DNA from 2 places in the Streptomyces sp. WAC 06738 genome. Region 1 is predicted to be linked to the other one. Evidence: riboswitches for the same ligand, from Rfam matches in the RefSeq annotation. Region 1 holds a riboswitch; the other holds the start of a gene.

Region 1 (7,695 bases):
AGAAGTCGGCGGACTGGGGACACGAGGGCATCCTGGCCTACTCCAAGATCTGCACGCACGTCGGTTGTCCCGTCAGCCTGTACGAGCAGCAGACGCACCACGTGCTGTGCCCGTGTCACCAGTCGACGTTCGACCTGTCCGACGGCGCGCGCGTGCTCTTCGGCCCGGCGGGGCACCCCCTGCCGCAGCTTAGGATCACGGTCAATGACGAGGGCTACCTGTACGCGCTCGGCGACTTCGACGAGCCGGTAGGCCCCAGCTTCTGGGAGCGCGGATGAGCACCACCACGACAGACACACGCCGCAAACCACCCGGCAGAGGTGAGAGAGTCGCCGACTGGGCGGACGCCCGGCTCGGACTGCACGCCGCCGGCCGCAAGAACATCCGCAAGGTGTTCCCCGACCACTGGTCCTTCCTCCTCGGGGAAGTGGCCATGTACACCTTCCTCATCGTGCTGCTGACCGGCGTGTACCTGACGCTGTTCTTCAAGCCGAGCATGGCGGAGATCACCTACCACGGCTCGTACGCGCCGATGAACGGCGTGCACATGACGGAGGCGTACGCCTCCACGCTGGACATCAGCTTCGACGTCCGCGGCGGGCTGCTCATCCGGCAGATCCACCACTGGTCCGCGCTGATCTTCATCGCCGCCATGGCGACGCACATGATGCGCGTCTTCTTCACCGGCGCGTTCCGCAAGCCGCGCGAGGTCAACTGGCTCTTCGGCTTCACGCTGCTGGTCCTCGGCTGCATCGCCGGCTTCACCGGCTACTCGCTCCCCGACGACCTGCTCTCCGGCACCGGCGTCCGCTTCATGGAGGGCGCGACGCTGGCGACCCCGGTGGTCGGTACCTACCTGGCGTTCTTCCTGTGGGGCGGTGAGTTCCCCGGGACGGACATCATCCCGAGATTCTTCGCCATCCACGTGCTCCTGGTGCCGGGCATCATGCTGGGGCTCTTCGTGCTCCACCTGATCCTGGTCTTCTACCACAAGCACACCCAGTTCGCGGGCGCCGGGAAGACCAACGACAACGTCGTGGGCGCGCCGTTCATGCCGATCTACGTGGCGAAGGCGGGCGGGTTCTTCTTCCTCGTCTTCGGCGTGGTCGCGGTGATCGCGGGCATGTTCACCATCAACCCGGTCTGGGATCTGGGACCGTACCGACCAGATCTGGTCTCCACCGGAGCCCAACCGGACTGGTATATGGGCTGGACCGAGGGGCTGATCCGGTTCATGCCCGGCTGGGAATGGGTCATCCCCGGCGGATACACGATCAACTTCGGGGTGTTCATCCCCCTGATGATCGTGGGCGTCGTCCCGATCGCGATGGTCGCCTACCCGTTCTTCGAGACCTGGGTGACCGGCGACCACCGCGAGCACCACACCCTGGACCGCCCGCGGAACGTGCCGACCCGTACCGCCTTCGGGGTGGCCTGGCTGACCTGGGTCTTCGTGCTGCTGATGGCCGGCGGCAACGACCTGTGGGCGACGCACTTCCACCTCTCGATCGAGTCGATCACGTGGTTCGTGCGGGTCTCCTTCTTCGTCGCCCCGGTGGTGGCCTTCTGGATCACCCGGCGCATCTGCCTCGGGCTGCAGCGGCGGGACCGCGAGAAGGTCCTGCACGGCCGGGAGACGGGCATCATCAAGCGGCTGCCGCACGGCGAGTTCATCGAGGTGCACGAGTCGCTGTCGCAGGAGGAGATGCACAAGCTCACCGCGCACGACCAGTACACGCCGCTGGAGCTCGGCCCGACGGTCGACGACAACGGCGTGGTGCGCAAGCAGGGCCCGGTGGAGAAGCTGCGGGCCAGGCTGTCGCAGGGCTACTACGGCGAGGCCGGCCAGATCGCGAAGCCGACCCGGCACGAGTACGAGGAGATCACCAGCGGCCACGGGCACCACTAGGGCCTGTCCGCCGCCGGGCGATCACCGCCGGGGCCCCCGTCCAGCAGTTGGACGGGGGCCCTTCGGCGTACTCTGCGGTCGATAGGCTGACGCCCGACAACTGAGACGACCCCCGGGACGGTGTGCCATGAGCGTGCAGACGGCAGCAGGAGGCGACAGCACGGCGGCGCGTTCCTGGCCGGATGTCATCAGCGCGCTGATCGCCGGGCAGGACCTCAGCGCCGAGGACACCGCGTGGGCCATGGACCAGATCATGTCGGGCACCGCGAGCAACGCGCAGATCGCCGGCTTCGCGGTCGCCCTGCGGGCCAAGGGCGAGACGGTCGCGGAGATCTCCGGGCTCGTGCGCACGATGTACGAGCACGCCAACACCATCGCCGTCCCGGGACCGACCGTGGACGTCGTCGGCACCGGCGGCGACCGGGCCCGTACGGTCAACATCTCCACCATGTCCGCGATCGTCGTCGCCGGGACCGGCGCGAAGGTCGTCAAGCACGGCAACAGGGCCGCGTCCTCCGCCTCCGGCGCCTCCGACGTGCTGGAGAAGCTGGGGGTCAACCTCGACCTGGCGCCCGAGCGGGTCGCCGAGGTCGCGGAGGAGGCGGGCATCACGTTCTGCTTCGCGGTCAAGTTCCACCCCGCGATGCGGCACGTCGCGCAGACCCGCAAGGAGCTGGGCGTCAGCACCCCGTTCAACTTCCTCGGCCCGCTCACCAACCCGGCGAGGGTCGGGGCGCAGGCGACCGGCGTCGCGGACGCCCGGATGGCGCCGATCATGGCCGGGGTGCTGGCCGAGCGCGGCACCTCGGCGCTCGTCTTCCGCGGCGACGACGGGCTGGACGAGCTGACCACGACGGCCACCTCCCAGGTGTGGACCGTGCGCGGCGGCGCGGTGCGGCAGGAGCGCTTCGACCCGCGGGACGTGGGCATCGAGCTGGTGCCGGTGGAGGCGCTGCGGGGCGCGGACGCCTCGTACAACGCCGATGTCGCCCGCCGGCTGCTGGCCGGCGAGACCGGCCCGGTGCGCGACGCGGTGCTGCTGAACGCGGCGGCGGCGCTCACGGCCCTGGACGCCGACGCGGACGGCCCGCTGCCGGACCGGATCGCGGCGGGCATCGTGCGGGCCGCGGAGTCGATCGACTCGGGCTCCGCGCTGCGGGCGCTGGAGCGCTGGGTCGCGGCCAGCAACCGCTGAGGCGCAGGCGGGGGTCTGCCGGTACGGGCCACCTCCGCCGATATCCGGAGAGTTGCGGACAGTCCGGGCAACAGGGTTGCGCCGCGGCTCTCCGGTGCGCATACTCCTGACCAGGTCACGAGCGACAGCGATCAAGGCCCCGGCCCGCTGTCCGGCAACCCTCCGTCCGTGGCGGGGTGCCCCGGGTGATGACCGGGCCGCAGGCAGCGAGGTCTGCGGCAAGCGCGGACCCCTCGCGAATCCAGGGGTCCTGGTCGGCCGAGGGAGTACCGCCGTGAGCAAGCGAATGCGCTAGGGGCTTTCCGCCCCTCGCCGCCGCGCGCGTCCTTCCGCAGCGTCTCCGCCGAGCGTCGCGCGCGTCCTTTCCGGGCCGTACGGGCCCGTCACCCCGCACATCTCGACGCCTGCTCACGGGAGTTCCGCATGTCCGCGTCCACGCTCACCCCCGCCTGTCTGCCCGTCCTCGGCCGGGACGTCCGCGCCCCGCTCGTCACCGGCGGCGACGCCGAGTACGCCGCCCTGGACTACGCCGCCAGCGCCCCGGCGCTGCAGCGCGTCTGGGACGACGTCGCCGCCTACGCGCCGTACTACGGCAGCGTGCACCGCGGCGCCGGCTACCTCTCGCAACTCTCCACCGAACTCTTCGAGTCCAGCCGGGCGACGGTCGCCGGGTTCCTCGGCTGCCGCCCCGACGACCAGGTCGTCTTCACCCGCTCCACCACGGACTCGCTCAACCTGCTGGCGACCGCGCTGCCGCCGGGGACCGAGGTCTACGTCTTCGAGACCGAGCACCACGCCGCCCTGCTGCCCTGGCAGCACGGTGGCTCCGCGGCCGGCCGGGTCACCGTGCTCGCCGCGCCCGCCAGCCCCGGGCAGGCCGTGGCGGCGCTGGACTCGGCGCTGGCGGCGCGGGTCGGCGACGGTCCGGCGCTGGTGTGCGTGACGGGCGCCTCGAACGTCACCGGCGAGCTGTGGCCCGTACGGGAGCTGACCGCGGCGGCGCACCGGCACGGGGCGCGGCTGGTCCTGGACGCGGCGCAGTTGGTGCCGCACCACCCGGTGGACGTGGCGGACCTGGGCGTGGACTGGGTGGCCTTCTCCGGCCACAAGCTCTACGCGCCCTTCGGCGCCGGCGTCCTCGCGGGGCGGGCGGACTGGCTCCAGGCCGCGCCGCCGTACCTCGCGGGCGGCGGCGCCAGCCGGCGGGTGCTGCGGGCGGCCGACGGGGGAGTGGACGTCGAGTGGCAGACGAGTGCGGCGCGGCACGAGGCGGGGTCGCCGAACGTCATCGGCGCGTACGCCATCGCGTCCGCGTGCAAGGCGCTGACGGAGGCCGGGTTCGGCGAACTGGTGGCGCGGGAGCGGGCGCTGGTGGCGCGGGTACTCGACGGGCTCGCGGAGCTGCCGGGGGTGCGGGTGCTGTCGCTCTTCGGCGCGGACGCGGCGCGGGTCGGGGTGATCTCGTTCGTGGTCGAAGGATGGAGCAGCTCGCATCTGGCGGCGGCGCTGTCGGCGGAGCACGGGATCGGGGTGCGCGACGGGCTGTTCTGCGCGCACCCGCTGGTGCGGGCGCTGCTCGGCGAGGCGGGGGAGTCGGCCGAGTGCGGGGGAGGCGCCGGGGACGGGGAGCGGCCGCTGAACGCGGTGCGGGTGAGCTTCGGGGCGGGCACGCCGGACGAGCACGTGGACCGGTTCCTGGCGGCGCTGGGGTCGCTGGTGCGCGACGGGGCGCGGTGGTTGTACCGCACGGTGGACGGCCGCTGCGTCCCCGCCTCCGCGGTACCGGCCGCGGGCGGGGCCCCGCAGGCGGCCTGACTCCGCGGGCGGCTGCCGGCCGGGTCCGGCTGCCGGCCGGGTCCGGCTGCCGGCCGGTGCGCTTGCTTCCGGCTGCGGGTCGGGGACGGGACCGGGGGCACGTCCTCGCGCGGCACCGACACTTCCGGCCGCCATTGCTGCTCATCCCCGCGCTGCGGGCGCACCCCCGCCCCCTCCGTCCCGCTCGCGACCGCCGGCCGAGCGCCCCTCCGCCGTCCTCACCGGCTCGGGCGCCGGCCGCACGGCCATCGCGCCGATCAGCACCATGCGCAGCGTCCTCTCGGCCGCGTCCGCCAGGAACTCCCGGGCGCGCAGCAGCGCTTCGGGCAGCGCCATCGGGCCCGGGATGATGGTCCCGTAGGCGTCGACGCCCGTGCCGTGGACCTCCTCCGCGCCCTCGCCGATCGTGCCGGCGAGGGCCAGGACCGGGCGGCCGTGGAGCTTGGCGCGGCGCGCCACCTCCGCCGGCACCTTGCCGCGCGGGGTCTGGTGGTCGAGGGCGCCCTCCGCGGTGATGACGAGGTCGGCGGCGGCCAGCCGGGCGTCGAGATCGAGGTGGCCGAGGAGCACCTCGAACCGCGGCAGGAGACGGGCGCCGACCGCCGCGAGGCCCGCGCCGAGGCCGCCGGACGCGCCGGTGCCGGCGCCCAGGCGCAGGTCGGTGCCGGGGGCCGGGAGGTCGCGGGTGAGGACGTCCGCCCAGCGGTCGAGGGCGGCGGCCAGCTCCTCGGCCTGCTGCGGGGAGGCACCCTTCTGCGGGCCGAAGACCCGGGCGACGCCGCGGGGTCCGCAGAGCACGTTGTACGGGTTGCAGGCCACCAGCAGCTCCGTCCCGGCGAGCCGGGGGTCGAGCCCCGCGGCGTCGATGCGCGCGAGGCGGGCGAGGGCGGCGCCGCCGGGGGCGAGGTCGCGGCCTTCGGCGTCGAGGAGCCGGGCGCCCAGGGCCGTGAGGGCGCCGGCGCCGCCGTCGGAGGTGCCGGAGTCGCCGCAGCCGACGATGATGCGGCGTACGCCGTGGTCGAGCGCGGCGCGGATGAGCTCGCCGACCCCGTACGTCGTGGTGCCGCCCGGGTCGCGCCGCGGGCGCGGCACCAGCGCGAGGCCCGCGACGGCCGCCATCTCGACCACCGCGGTGGTGCCGTCGCCGAGGAGGGCGAAGTGGCTCTCCAACCGGTCGCCGAGCGGTCCGGTGGCCGGGTACGGGACGAGCCGCCCGCGGGTCGCGGCGGCCAGCGCCTGCGCCGTACCCTCGCCGCCGTCGACGAGCGGGATCAGATCGACGGCGGCGTCCGGCAGCACCCGGCCGACCCCCTCGGCGATGGCCTCGGCGGCGGCCTCGGCGGACAGGGACTCCTTGAAGCCGCTGGGGGCGACGACGACGCGGTCGAGCATGAGGTCTCCTGAGGGTCGGAGGGGTGTACGGGGGTCGGTGGCCTGCGGCTCACTCGTCGAGGACGGGCACGCCGAGCAGCGGCCAGACCGCGAGGGCGAAGAGCAGCACCAGCGCTGCCGTCAGCGGGGCCAGCACCGCGGCCGTACGCAGCAGGTCCCGGGGCGTGTACGTCGCCACGCCCGGTATGTCGGAGAAGAGCGCGACGGGCTTGGCGGACGCCGGCAGCGTCTGGCAGAAGCCGGCCGCCGCGGTGGACGCCAGCGCGGCGGCCACCGGGTTGACCCCGGCGGCCAGCGCCGCGGCGATGACCAGCGGGACGAGCACGCTGGAGCGCGCGGAGCGGGACTGCAGCACGAGGTGCGCGGCGGTGCTCACGGCGACCACCCCGGCGAGGAACGCCCACGCGGGCACGGAGGAGCCGCCCGGGAGCCCGGAGACCAGCCACGCGGCGGCCTCCGACTCCGACAGCGCGATGCCCATCGCCATCGTCGCCGCCATGAACAGCAGCAGCGACCACGGCACCGTGCGCAGCGCGTCCTTCAGCCGTACGGTCCCTATCGCCGGCGACGCCGCGACCACCGCGCCGATGAGCGCCACCACCGCGGGCGGCACCCGGTGCAGCGGCTCGCTGCACCAGAGCACCACCACCGTGCCGAGCAGCAGCGCGCAGCGCGCCTCGGCCTGCGACAGCGGCCCGGTGACCGGCTCTTCCGTGTGCTCCTGGATCTGCTCGGCGGTCAGGTGCACCGGGCCCTTGCGGTCCGCGCGCTTCGTCATCGTCAGCAGCACCACCTCGGCGGCGAGATGGGCGGTGGCGACCGCCAGCGGCAGCCCGAGCAGCAGCCACTCGGTGAAGCCGAGCTGCTCCCCGGTCGCCTCCCAGAGCACCGACACCGTGATCAGGTGCGCCCCGGCGCCGATGAGGGTGGCCACCGCGGAGAGGAGGATGACGGTGGGGAAGAGCAGCGCCAGCATCACCACCAGCCGCTTCCGCTCGCCCAGCGCCTTGGCCAGGGCGAGGAAGACCGGCAGCGCGAGCGCCGCCCGGCCGGAGGTGGCCGGCACGGCGAAGGCGGTGACGACGAGCGCCGCCGTCGTCAGATGCACCAACTGCCGTACGGTGCGCGCCCCGGTGACCAGGAAGACCGCGGCCCGGCCCGCGAGGCCCGTGCCCGCCACCGCTGCGGCGAGCACGAACGCGCAGATCAGCAGCCACACCGTCTCGTCGCCCAGGGTGCCGAACAGCGTCTCGCTGTCCAGCACCCCGGTGACGACGAGCGCGAGCCCCGCGCCCAGCGCGATGAACGTGTCGTCGATCGGCGTGCCGATCCAGGCGCAGGTCGCCAGGGCGAACACCGCGAGGGTCAGGCGCCCGTCGGCCGT
Region 2 (7,695 bases), 3.0 Mb from region 1:
CAGACGGAACTCGCCGGCCAGCTCCGCCATCAGCGGGGCGAAGCCGACGGACGACGTCGGGAAGCCGTGCAGCAGCACGAGCGTCGGCGCGCCCGGGTCACCCGCCTCCCGGTAGAAAACGTCGAGGCCGTCGATGCGGGCGGTGCGGTGGCGTACGGTCACGGCGAACTCCAACCATCAAAATGGACTTGAACGGTTAACGACGAGAGAAACCTAACCCGCCCCCGCCAACCTGTCAACTCGACTTCACCGGTTACACTGCTCGTATGGCACGCCCGCTGACCGGCGAACCGCTGGCCCTGGACCTGGTGAACACCTGGTGGATCGACGAGGGAAGCCCCGTCGACTTCTTCTACGAGCCCGACGGCGTCAGCCGCTGGCTGGGTGAGCACGGCCTGTCGGGACCCGCGGCCGACGCCCCCGACCCCGCCGCCGTACGCGAGCCGCTGACCACCGCCCGCGCCGCCCTGCGCGCCGCCCTCGACGGCGATGAACAGCCGCTCGACGAGATACTGGCCCACGGTGCCCGCCGCCCCCTGCTCCGCGCTGGGCGGGCCACCTCGGAGATCGTCGTGGACGACCCCGCATGGCTGCCGGCCTGGGTCGCCGCGGCCGATCTGGTCCGGCTCTACGAGGAGCACCCGGAGCGGGTCCGCGGCTGTGCGAACCCCGAGTGCGTGCTGTGGTTCTACGACGTCAGCAAGAACGGCCGCCGCCGCTGGTGCTCGATGGAGGGATGCGGCAACCGCGCCAAGGCGGCCCGCTTCCAGGAGCGCCACCGCCGCTGAGGGGTCGCGACGCGGCCCGTACCGCCGGCTACGCGCGCAGCGCGTCCAACTGCGCGAGGAACCACGCCTGCGGCGGCAGCGCCGTGGCCGCCGCCGCCAGCCGCTTCGTCCGCCGGGCGCGCTCGTCGCGCGGCATCGTCAGCGCCGCGTGCAGCGCGTCCGCCGTGGCCTCCACGTCGTACGGGTGCACCACGAGCGCGTCCTCGGCGAGGTCCGCGTACGCGCCCGCCTCCCGGGACAGCACCAGCGCGCAGCCGTCGTCGGAGACCACCGGGATCTCCTTCGCGACCAGGTTCATCCCGTCCCGCAGCGGATTGACCAGCGCCACGTCCGCCAGCCGGTACGCGGCGAGCGAGCGGGCGAAGTCGTCCTCGACGTGCAGCACGACCGGCTGCCAGCCGTCCGTCCCGTACTCCTCGTTGATCTCCGCGGCGAGGCGGCGCACCTCCGCGGTGTAGTCCCGGTACACCGCCAGGTCCTGCCGCGACGGATACGCGAACGCCAGCTTCACCACCCGCCCGCGCCACTCCGGCCGCGCTTCCAGCAGCCGCCGGTACGCGAGCAGCCCGCGGACGATGTTCTTCGACAACTCGGTGCGGTCCACCCGCACCACGACCTCGCGGTCCGCGCCGCCGATCTGCTCGCGCAGGGCCGCCATCCGCTCGGCGACGTCCGGCCGCCGCGACCGCTCGCGCAGGAAGTCGGCGTCGGCGCCGAGGGCGTGCACGTCGACCCACGTCGTCCGCTCCCCGCGCGCCTCCTCCCCGGCGAAGGCGACGTCGGCCTCCTGGCCCAGCACCTCGCGGCAGCAGCCGGCGAACGCCTCGGCCCACCGGCGGGTGTGGAAGCCGACGCGGTCGGCGCCGAGCAGCCCGCGCAGCAGGGCGGCGGCGATGTCGTCGGGGAGGAGCCGGAAGTACTCGGGGGGTGCCCAGGGGGTGTGGGTGAAGTGCGAGATGCGCAGGTCGGGGCGGCGCTCGCGGAGCATGCCGGGGACGAGACAGAGGTGGTAGTCCTGCACGAGCACCGCCGCGCCCTCGGCGGCACCGTCGGCGAGGGCGTCGGCGAAGGCGCGGTTGTACGTCTCGTACGCGGCCCACTGGCGGCGGAACGCGGCGTCGAAGACGGGGGCGACGGGGATGTCGTAGAGCATGTGGTGGACGAACCACAGCACGGAGTTCGCGACGCCGTTGTACGCGTCGTGGAAGACGTCCGGGTCGATGCCGAGCATCCGCACCCCGGGCTCGGCCACCCCCTGCCGCACGGCCTCCCGGTCCCCGTCACCCAGCGCGGCACACACCCACAACGCCCCGGCCTCGGGCCCCACGGCGCTGAGCCCGGAGACGAGCCCGCCACCACCACGCTTGGCGACGAGCGCACCGTCGTCGCCGACGGCGTACGAGACGGGCCCGCGGTTGGACGCGACGAGCAGGGGAGCACCGGGCGACACGACCATGCGCCGAGCCTAGCCACGGCAGGGCCCCCCGAAACGCAACCGGGACGGTGTGGCCGATACCGATGGGGGCACGTGGGCCGGCGGGGCGGGGGAGTCCCGGGATGCGAGGGCCGTGGGAGGTACGGGCGGTCGGCCCCGGGGGGAGCCTGGAGGGCGCGGCTCCCGCTCGGGGGCTGAGGGGGAGAACCCAGGGGAATGGGGGAGCCAGAGGGGGTGGCGTAGCCCGGCTGGGGGGAGCCCGCCGGGGGTCCCGGGGCGGAGCCCCGGGGTTCGGGAAGGGGTGGGTGCGGGGAGACCCCCGCCCCGCTGGCGCCCGCCCGGCGAGGGCTACGCCGCGCGGCGCTCCACGTACTCCCGGATCTCCCCCATCGGCGGCCGCTCCTCCGTGTCCACCCCGTACGTCCGCGGCTCGAACGCCCCGTCCGCCCCCCGGTCGAACTGCGTCAGCCGCGGCCGCACCAGGTGCCCCCGCGCCAGCCGCACCTGCGCCGTGCGGTAGATCGCCGCCGCCATGCGCCCCAGCGCGCGGTCGTCCTGGTGCCGGTGCCGGCGGACGCCCACGTCGACCTGCGCCAGCGCGTCCAGCCCCACCGTGTGCAGCGCGTCGACGAGCAGCCCCAGCTCCACCCCGTACCCGACCGGGAACGGCAGCCGCTCCAGCAGCGACCGGCGCGCCGCGTACTCCCCGCCCAGGGGCTGGACGAAGCCGGCCAGCAGCGGCCAGTGCAGGTTCAGCAGCGGCCGGGCCACCAGCTCGGTCACCCGCCCGCCCTGTCCGGTCGCCGCCCCCGTGCCCAGCGGCCTGTCGTACACCGCCTTCACGAACTCCACGCCGGGATCCGTCAGCAGCGGCCCCACGATCCCGCTCACGAACGCCGTGTCGAAGTCCCGCAGGTCCGCGTCCACGAAGCACACGATCTCGCCGCGCGTCACCAGCAGCGACCGCCACAGCACCTCGCCCTTGCCCGGCACCGCCGGCACCCGCGGCAGCACCTCGTCGCGGTGCACGACCCGCGCGCCGGCCGCGGCGGCGACCTCCGCCGTACGGTCCGTGGAGCCGGAGTCCAGCACGACCAGTTCGTCCACCAGCCCGCCGCCGGGGGCCATCAGCTCCGCGCGGATCGCCGCGACGATCGACCCGACCGTGGCCTCCTCGTCGAGCGCGGGCAGCACCACGCTCACCGTCCCGCGCGCCCCGAGCGCCCGTTTGGCCGCCAGCAGCCGCGCGTCCGGCCGGTCCGCCGCGGACCAGGACCGCGTCCTCAGCCACTGCTCCACGTCATCGAGCACCTGCGGGCCTCCCCTTGCCGGTGTCCTGTCCGGTGTGTGAGCCGTCTCGCGTATCGGACGGCCCTCACAACTGTCCTGGTCGTCGGTTACAGTCTTGAACAACGTGCGTGACGTCCCCATGTCGGGGTCCGCGCGCGGACAAAAGCGCCGGACGGCCCCGCCGGACCCGCGCCATACAGAGCTCATCCAGAGGGGCAGAGGGAACGGCCCGTTGAAGCCCCGGCAACCCTCCGTCCGGTACTCGCGACGCTGCGAGGCCCCGGACGGTGATGGTGCCAATTCCGTCCTGCGGCGAGATGCGTCGCGGGGAAGATGAGGAGAGAGGGCCTCGCCAGTATGGCTGTAGACACAGCTCCCACCCCCACCGCCGTCGACGGCGCCCCCGATCTGGGCCCTGCCGTCGCGCTGTCGTGCCGGGAGTGCGGGGAGCGGGTGCCGCTGGGTCCGGTGTTCGCGTGCCAGTCGTGTTTCGGGCCGCTGGAGGCGGCATACGAACTCCCCGGCGGTGACGCCGGGTCCGCCGCCCGGCTGCGGGCCCGTATCGAGGCGGGTCCGCGGAGCATCTGGCGGTACGCGCCGCTGCTGCCGGTCCCCGCGGACGTGGCGGACAAGCCCAACCTGAACCCCGGGTTCACCCGGCTGCACCGCGCCGACCGGCTCGCCGCCGAGCTGGGCGTGACGGGCGCGCTGCACGTCAAGGACGACTCGGGCAACCCGACGCACTCCTTCAAGGACCGCGTCGTCGCGATCGCCGTCGAGGCGGCGCGCGCCTTCGGCTTCACCACGCTGTCGTGTTCCTCCACGGGCAATCTGGCGGGCGCGGTCGGCGCGGCCGCGGCGCGGGCGGGACTGCGTTCGTGCGTCTTCATCCCGTACGACCTGGAACACGCGAAGGTCGTCATGGCCGCGGTCTACGGCGGTGACGTCGTCGGCATCGAGGGCACGTACGACGACGTGAACCGCTTCTGCTCGGAGCTGATCGGCGACCCGATCGGCGAGGGCTGGGGGTTCACGAACGTCAATCTCCGCCCGTACTACGCGGAGGGCTCCAAGACCCTCGCGTACGAGATCTGCGAGCAGCTCGGCTGGCGGCTCCCCGACAACATCGTCATACCCGTCGCCTCCGGCTCCCAGCTCACGAAGATCGACAAGGGGCTGAAGGAACTGATCGCGACGGGGCTGGTCGAGGAGCGCCCGTACAAGATCTTCGGCGCCCAGGCGGCCGGCTGCTCCCCGGTCTCGCGGGCCTTCAAGGACGGTCACGACGTGGTACGTCCCGTGCGGCCCGACACGATCGCCAAGTCCCTCGCCATCGGCAACCCGGCCGACGGCCCGTACGTGCTGGACATCGCCCGCCGCACCGGCGGCGCGGTGGAGGACGTGACGGACGCCGAGGTCGTGGACGCGGTGAAGCTGCTGGCCCGCACCGAGGGCGTGTTCGCGGAGACGGCGGGCGGCGTGACCTTCGGCGTGCTGGCGAAGCTCGTCGCGGACGGCCGGATCGACCCGGCCGGGACCACCGTCGCGATCAACACGGGCGACGGCCTGAAGACCCTCGACGCGGTCGCTCCCACCACGGGGCCGAGCGCGATCATTCGTCCCACACTCGACTCCTTCCGAGAGGCCGGCCTCGCATCATGAGCGTGAACGTCCGAATTCCGACCATCCTCCGTACGTATACCGACGGGCGGGCAGAGGTGAGCGCCGAGGGCGCGACGCTGGCCGAGGTGATCGAAGACCTGGAGAAGAACCACCGCGGCATCGCAGGACGGGTGCTGGACGATCAAGGCAAGCTGCGCCGCTTCGTGAACGTCTATGTGAACGACGATGACGTCCGCTTCGCCGATGGCCTGCAGACTCCCACTCCCGAGGGGGCCGGGATCTCGATCATTCCGGCGGTCGCCGGAGGCTGCTGAACCCCGCGTGCGCGCGTGCGGCCCCACTGATCCGGAGTGGGGCCGTTCGCATGTCATGACACGCGATAGGGTTGGGGCGTTCCCCCCTCGTGGCCCATGCTCCACGCATATGAGAACGCGACAAGTTCCGCGCAAATGCGGAGAGTTAATTGTCGTGATGGTGAGTTATGCCCTGCCCGAGTTGTCATGGAATGGCGGAAATTGATCGGAAAAATGCCGATCGAGTGTCCGCAGAATTCTCGTCCGATTGACCTGTTGCACTGGGCATCTGTGCGGATACATTCAGCCGCGGTCGACGCGTTCCGGCGCACGCCCCGGCGTGTATCCGGGGGTGAGGTCTGACCCGGGTCCGCGGAGTGCGGTCCTGTGTAAGGGCCAGCAATAGGGGAGTTTGGAATGGCTCAGGGCACCGTCAAGTGGTTCAACGCGGAGAAGGGGTACGGCTTCATCGCGGTCGACGGTGGTGCGGATGTCTTCGTCCACTACAGCGCGATTCAGATGGACGGATACCGCACCCTCGAGGAAGGCCAGCGGGTCGAGTTCGAGATCTCGCAGGGCCAGAAGGGGCCGCAGGCAGACATGGTCCGCGTCAGCGGCTGAGCGCCGGGCATCGACCACGGACGACTCGCGACGGCCCGCACCCTCCGGGGTGCGGGCCCTCTGCTGTCCGCGCTCCTCCCGTGCCCGCTCCCCGCGCCCGCTCCCCGTGTCCGCCCATGTCCGCCCGTGTCCGCGTCCTCCGCCGCCTGTTGTGCGGCGCCGCGGTCCGGTTCCGCTCTGCGCATGAGAAGCCCCTACCCGCTTGCACTCGCAGGGGGCGAGTGCTAATCATTGGCGTTAGCACTCTCCCCGTGAGAGTGACAGCACGGGACCGGTTCGGTGAGGTCCGTACGCCGGGTGGGAGGGAACCACGCGGGTCGCGGACCGTCCGTCGCGGGCGCCAGCGCGGTCCGGACACAGACGACCCCCCTGTCCGGGAGGACTCAACACAATGGCCAAGACCATCGCGTTCGACGAGGAGGCGCGGCGCGGCCTCGAGCGCGGCATGAACCAGCTCGCCGACGCCGTCCGCGTGACCCTCGGCCCCAAGGGCCGGAACGTCGTCCTTGAGAAGAAGTGGGGCGCCCCCACGATCACGAACGACGGTGTCTCCATCGCCAAGGAGATCGAGCTCGAGGACCCGTACGAGAAGATCGGCGCCGAGCTGGTCAAGGAGGTCGCGAAGAAGACGGACGACGTCGCCGGTGACGGCACGACGACCGCGACCGTCCTGGCCCAGGCCCTGGTGAAGGAGGGCCTGCGCAACGTGGCCGCCGGCGCCAACCCGATGGCGCTGAAGCGCGGCATCGAGAAGGCCACCGAGGCCGTCTCCGCCGCCCTGCTGGAGCAGGCCAAGGACGTGGAGACCAAGGAGCAGATCGCCTCCACCGCCTCCATCTCCGCCGGCGACATCCAGATCGGCGAGCTGATCGCCGAGGCCATGGACAAGGTCGGCAAGGAAGGCGTCATCACCGTCGAGGAGTCGCAGACCTTCGGGCTCGAGCTGGAGCTCACCGAGGGCATGCGCTTCGACAAGGGCTACATCTCCGCCTACTTCGCCACCGACATGGAGCGCATGGAGGCGGAGCTCGAGGACCCGTACATCCTCATCGCCAACTCCAAGATCAGCGCGGTCAAGGACCTGCTGCCGCTCCTGGAGAAGGTCATGCAGTCGGGCAAGCCGCTGCTGATCATCGCCGAGGACGTCGAGGGCGAGGCCCTGTCCACCCTCGTGGTGAACAAGATCCGCGGCACCTTCAAGTCCGTCGCCGTCAAGGCCCCGGGCTTCGGCGACCGCCGCAAGGCCATGCTCGGCGACATCGCCATCCTCACCGGTGGCCAGGTCATCTCCGAGGAGGTCGGCCTCAAGCTGGAGAGCGCCACGCTCGACCTGCTGGGCCGCGCCCGCAAGGTCGTCATCACCAAGGACGAGACCACCATCGTCGACGGCTCGGGCGACAGCGAGCAGGTCCAGGGCCGGGTCAACCAGATCCGGGCCGAGATCGACGCCAGCGACTCCGACTACGACCGCGAGAAGCTGCAGGAGCGGCTCGCGAAGCTGGCCGGCGGCGTGGCCGTCATCAAGGCCGGCGCCGCGACCGAGGTCGAGCTGAAGGAGCGCAAGCACCGCATCGAGGACGCCGTGCGCAACGCGAAGGCGGCCGTCGAGGAGGGCATCGTCGCCGGTGGCGGCGTGGCCCTGCTG

Evidence for each region. A riboswitch is a leader RNA that binds a small molecule or an ion and turns the genes downstream of it on or off. The one in region 1 is predicted to bind S-adenosylmethionine.
Region 2: it holds a riboswitch for S-adenosylmethionine, as region 1 does, so the genes downstream of both, thrC (threonine synthase) here and DMB38_RS06985 (aminotransferase class V-fold PLP-dependent enzyme) in region 1, are expected to answer to the same signal.

The regions. Positions count from the first base shown of each region.
Region 1 is NZ_CP029618.1:1,663,620-1,671,314, reverse strand. Features, by position in the region: gene DMB38_RS07000 (Rieske 2Fe-2S domain-containing protein) at 1-278, shown strand, start outside; gene DMB38_RS06995 (ubiquinol-cytochrome c reductase cytochrome b subunit) at 275-1,909, shown strand; gene trpD (anthranilate phosphoribosyltransferase) at 2,037-3,104, shown strand; SAM riboswitch class IV at 3,218-3,335, shown strand; gene DMB38_RS06985 (aminotransferase class V-fold PLP-dependent enzyme) at 3,528-4,919, shown strand; gene DMB38_RS06980 (glycerate kinase) at 5,061-6,311, opposite strand; gene DMB38_RS06975 (SLC13 family permease) at 6,361-7,695, opposite strand, start outside.
Region 2 is NZ_CP029618.1:4,695,943-4,703,637, forward strand. Features, by position in the region: gene DMB38_RS20685 (alpha/beta hydrolase) at 1-162, opposite strand, end outside; gene DMB38_RS20690 (CGNR zinc finger domain-containing protein) at 267-788, shown strand; gene DMB38_RS20695 (trehalose-6-phosphate synthase) at 817-2,244, opposite strand; gene DMB38_RS20700 (glucosyl-3-phosphoglycerate synthase) at 2,572-3,534, opposite strand; SAM riboswitch class I at 3,714-3,853, shown strand; gene thrC (threonine synthase) at 3,871-5,175, shown strand; gene DMB38_RS20710 (MoaD/ThiS family protein) at 5,172-5,450, shown strand; gene DMB38_RS20715 (cold-shock protein) at 5,847-6,050, shown strand; gene groL (chaperonin GroEL) at 6,442-7,695, shown strand, end outside.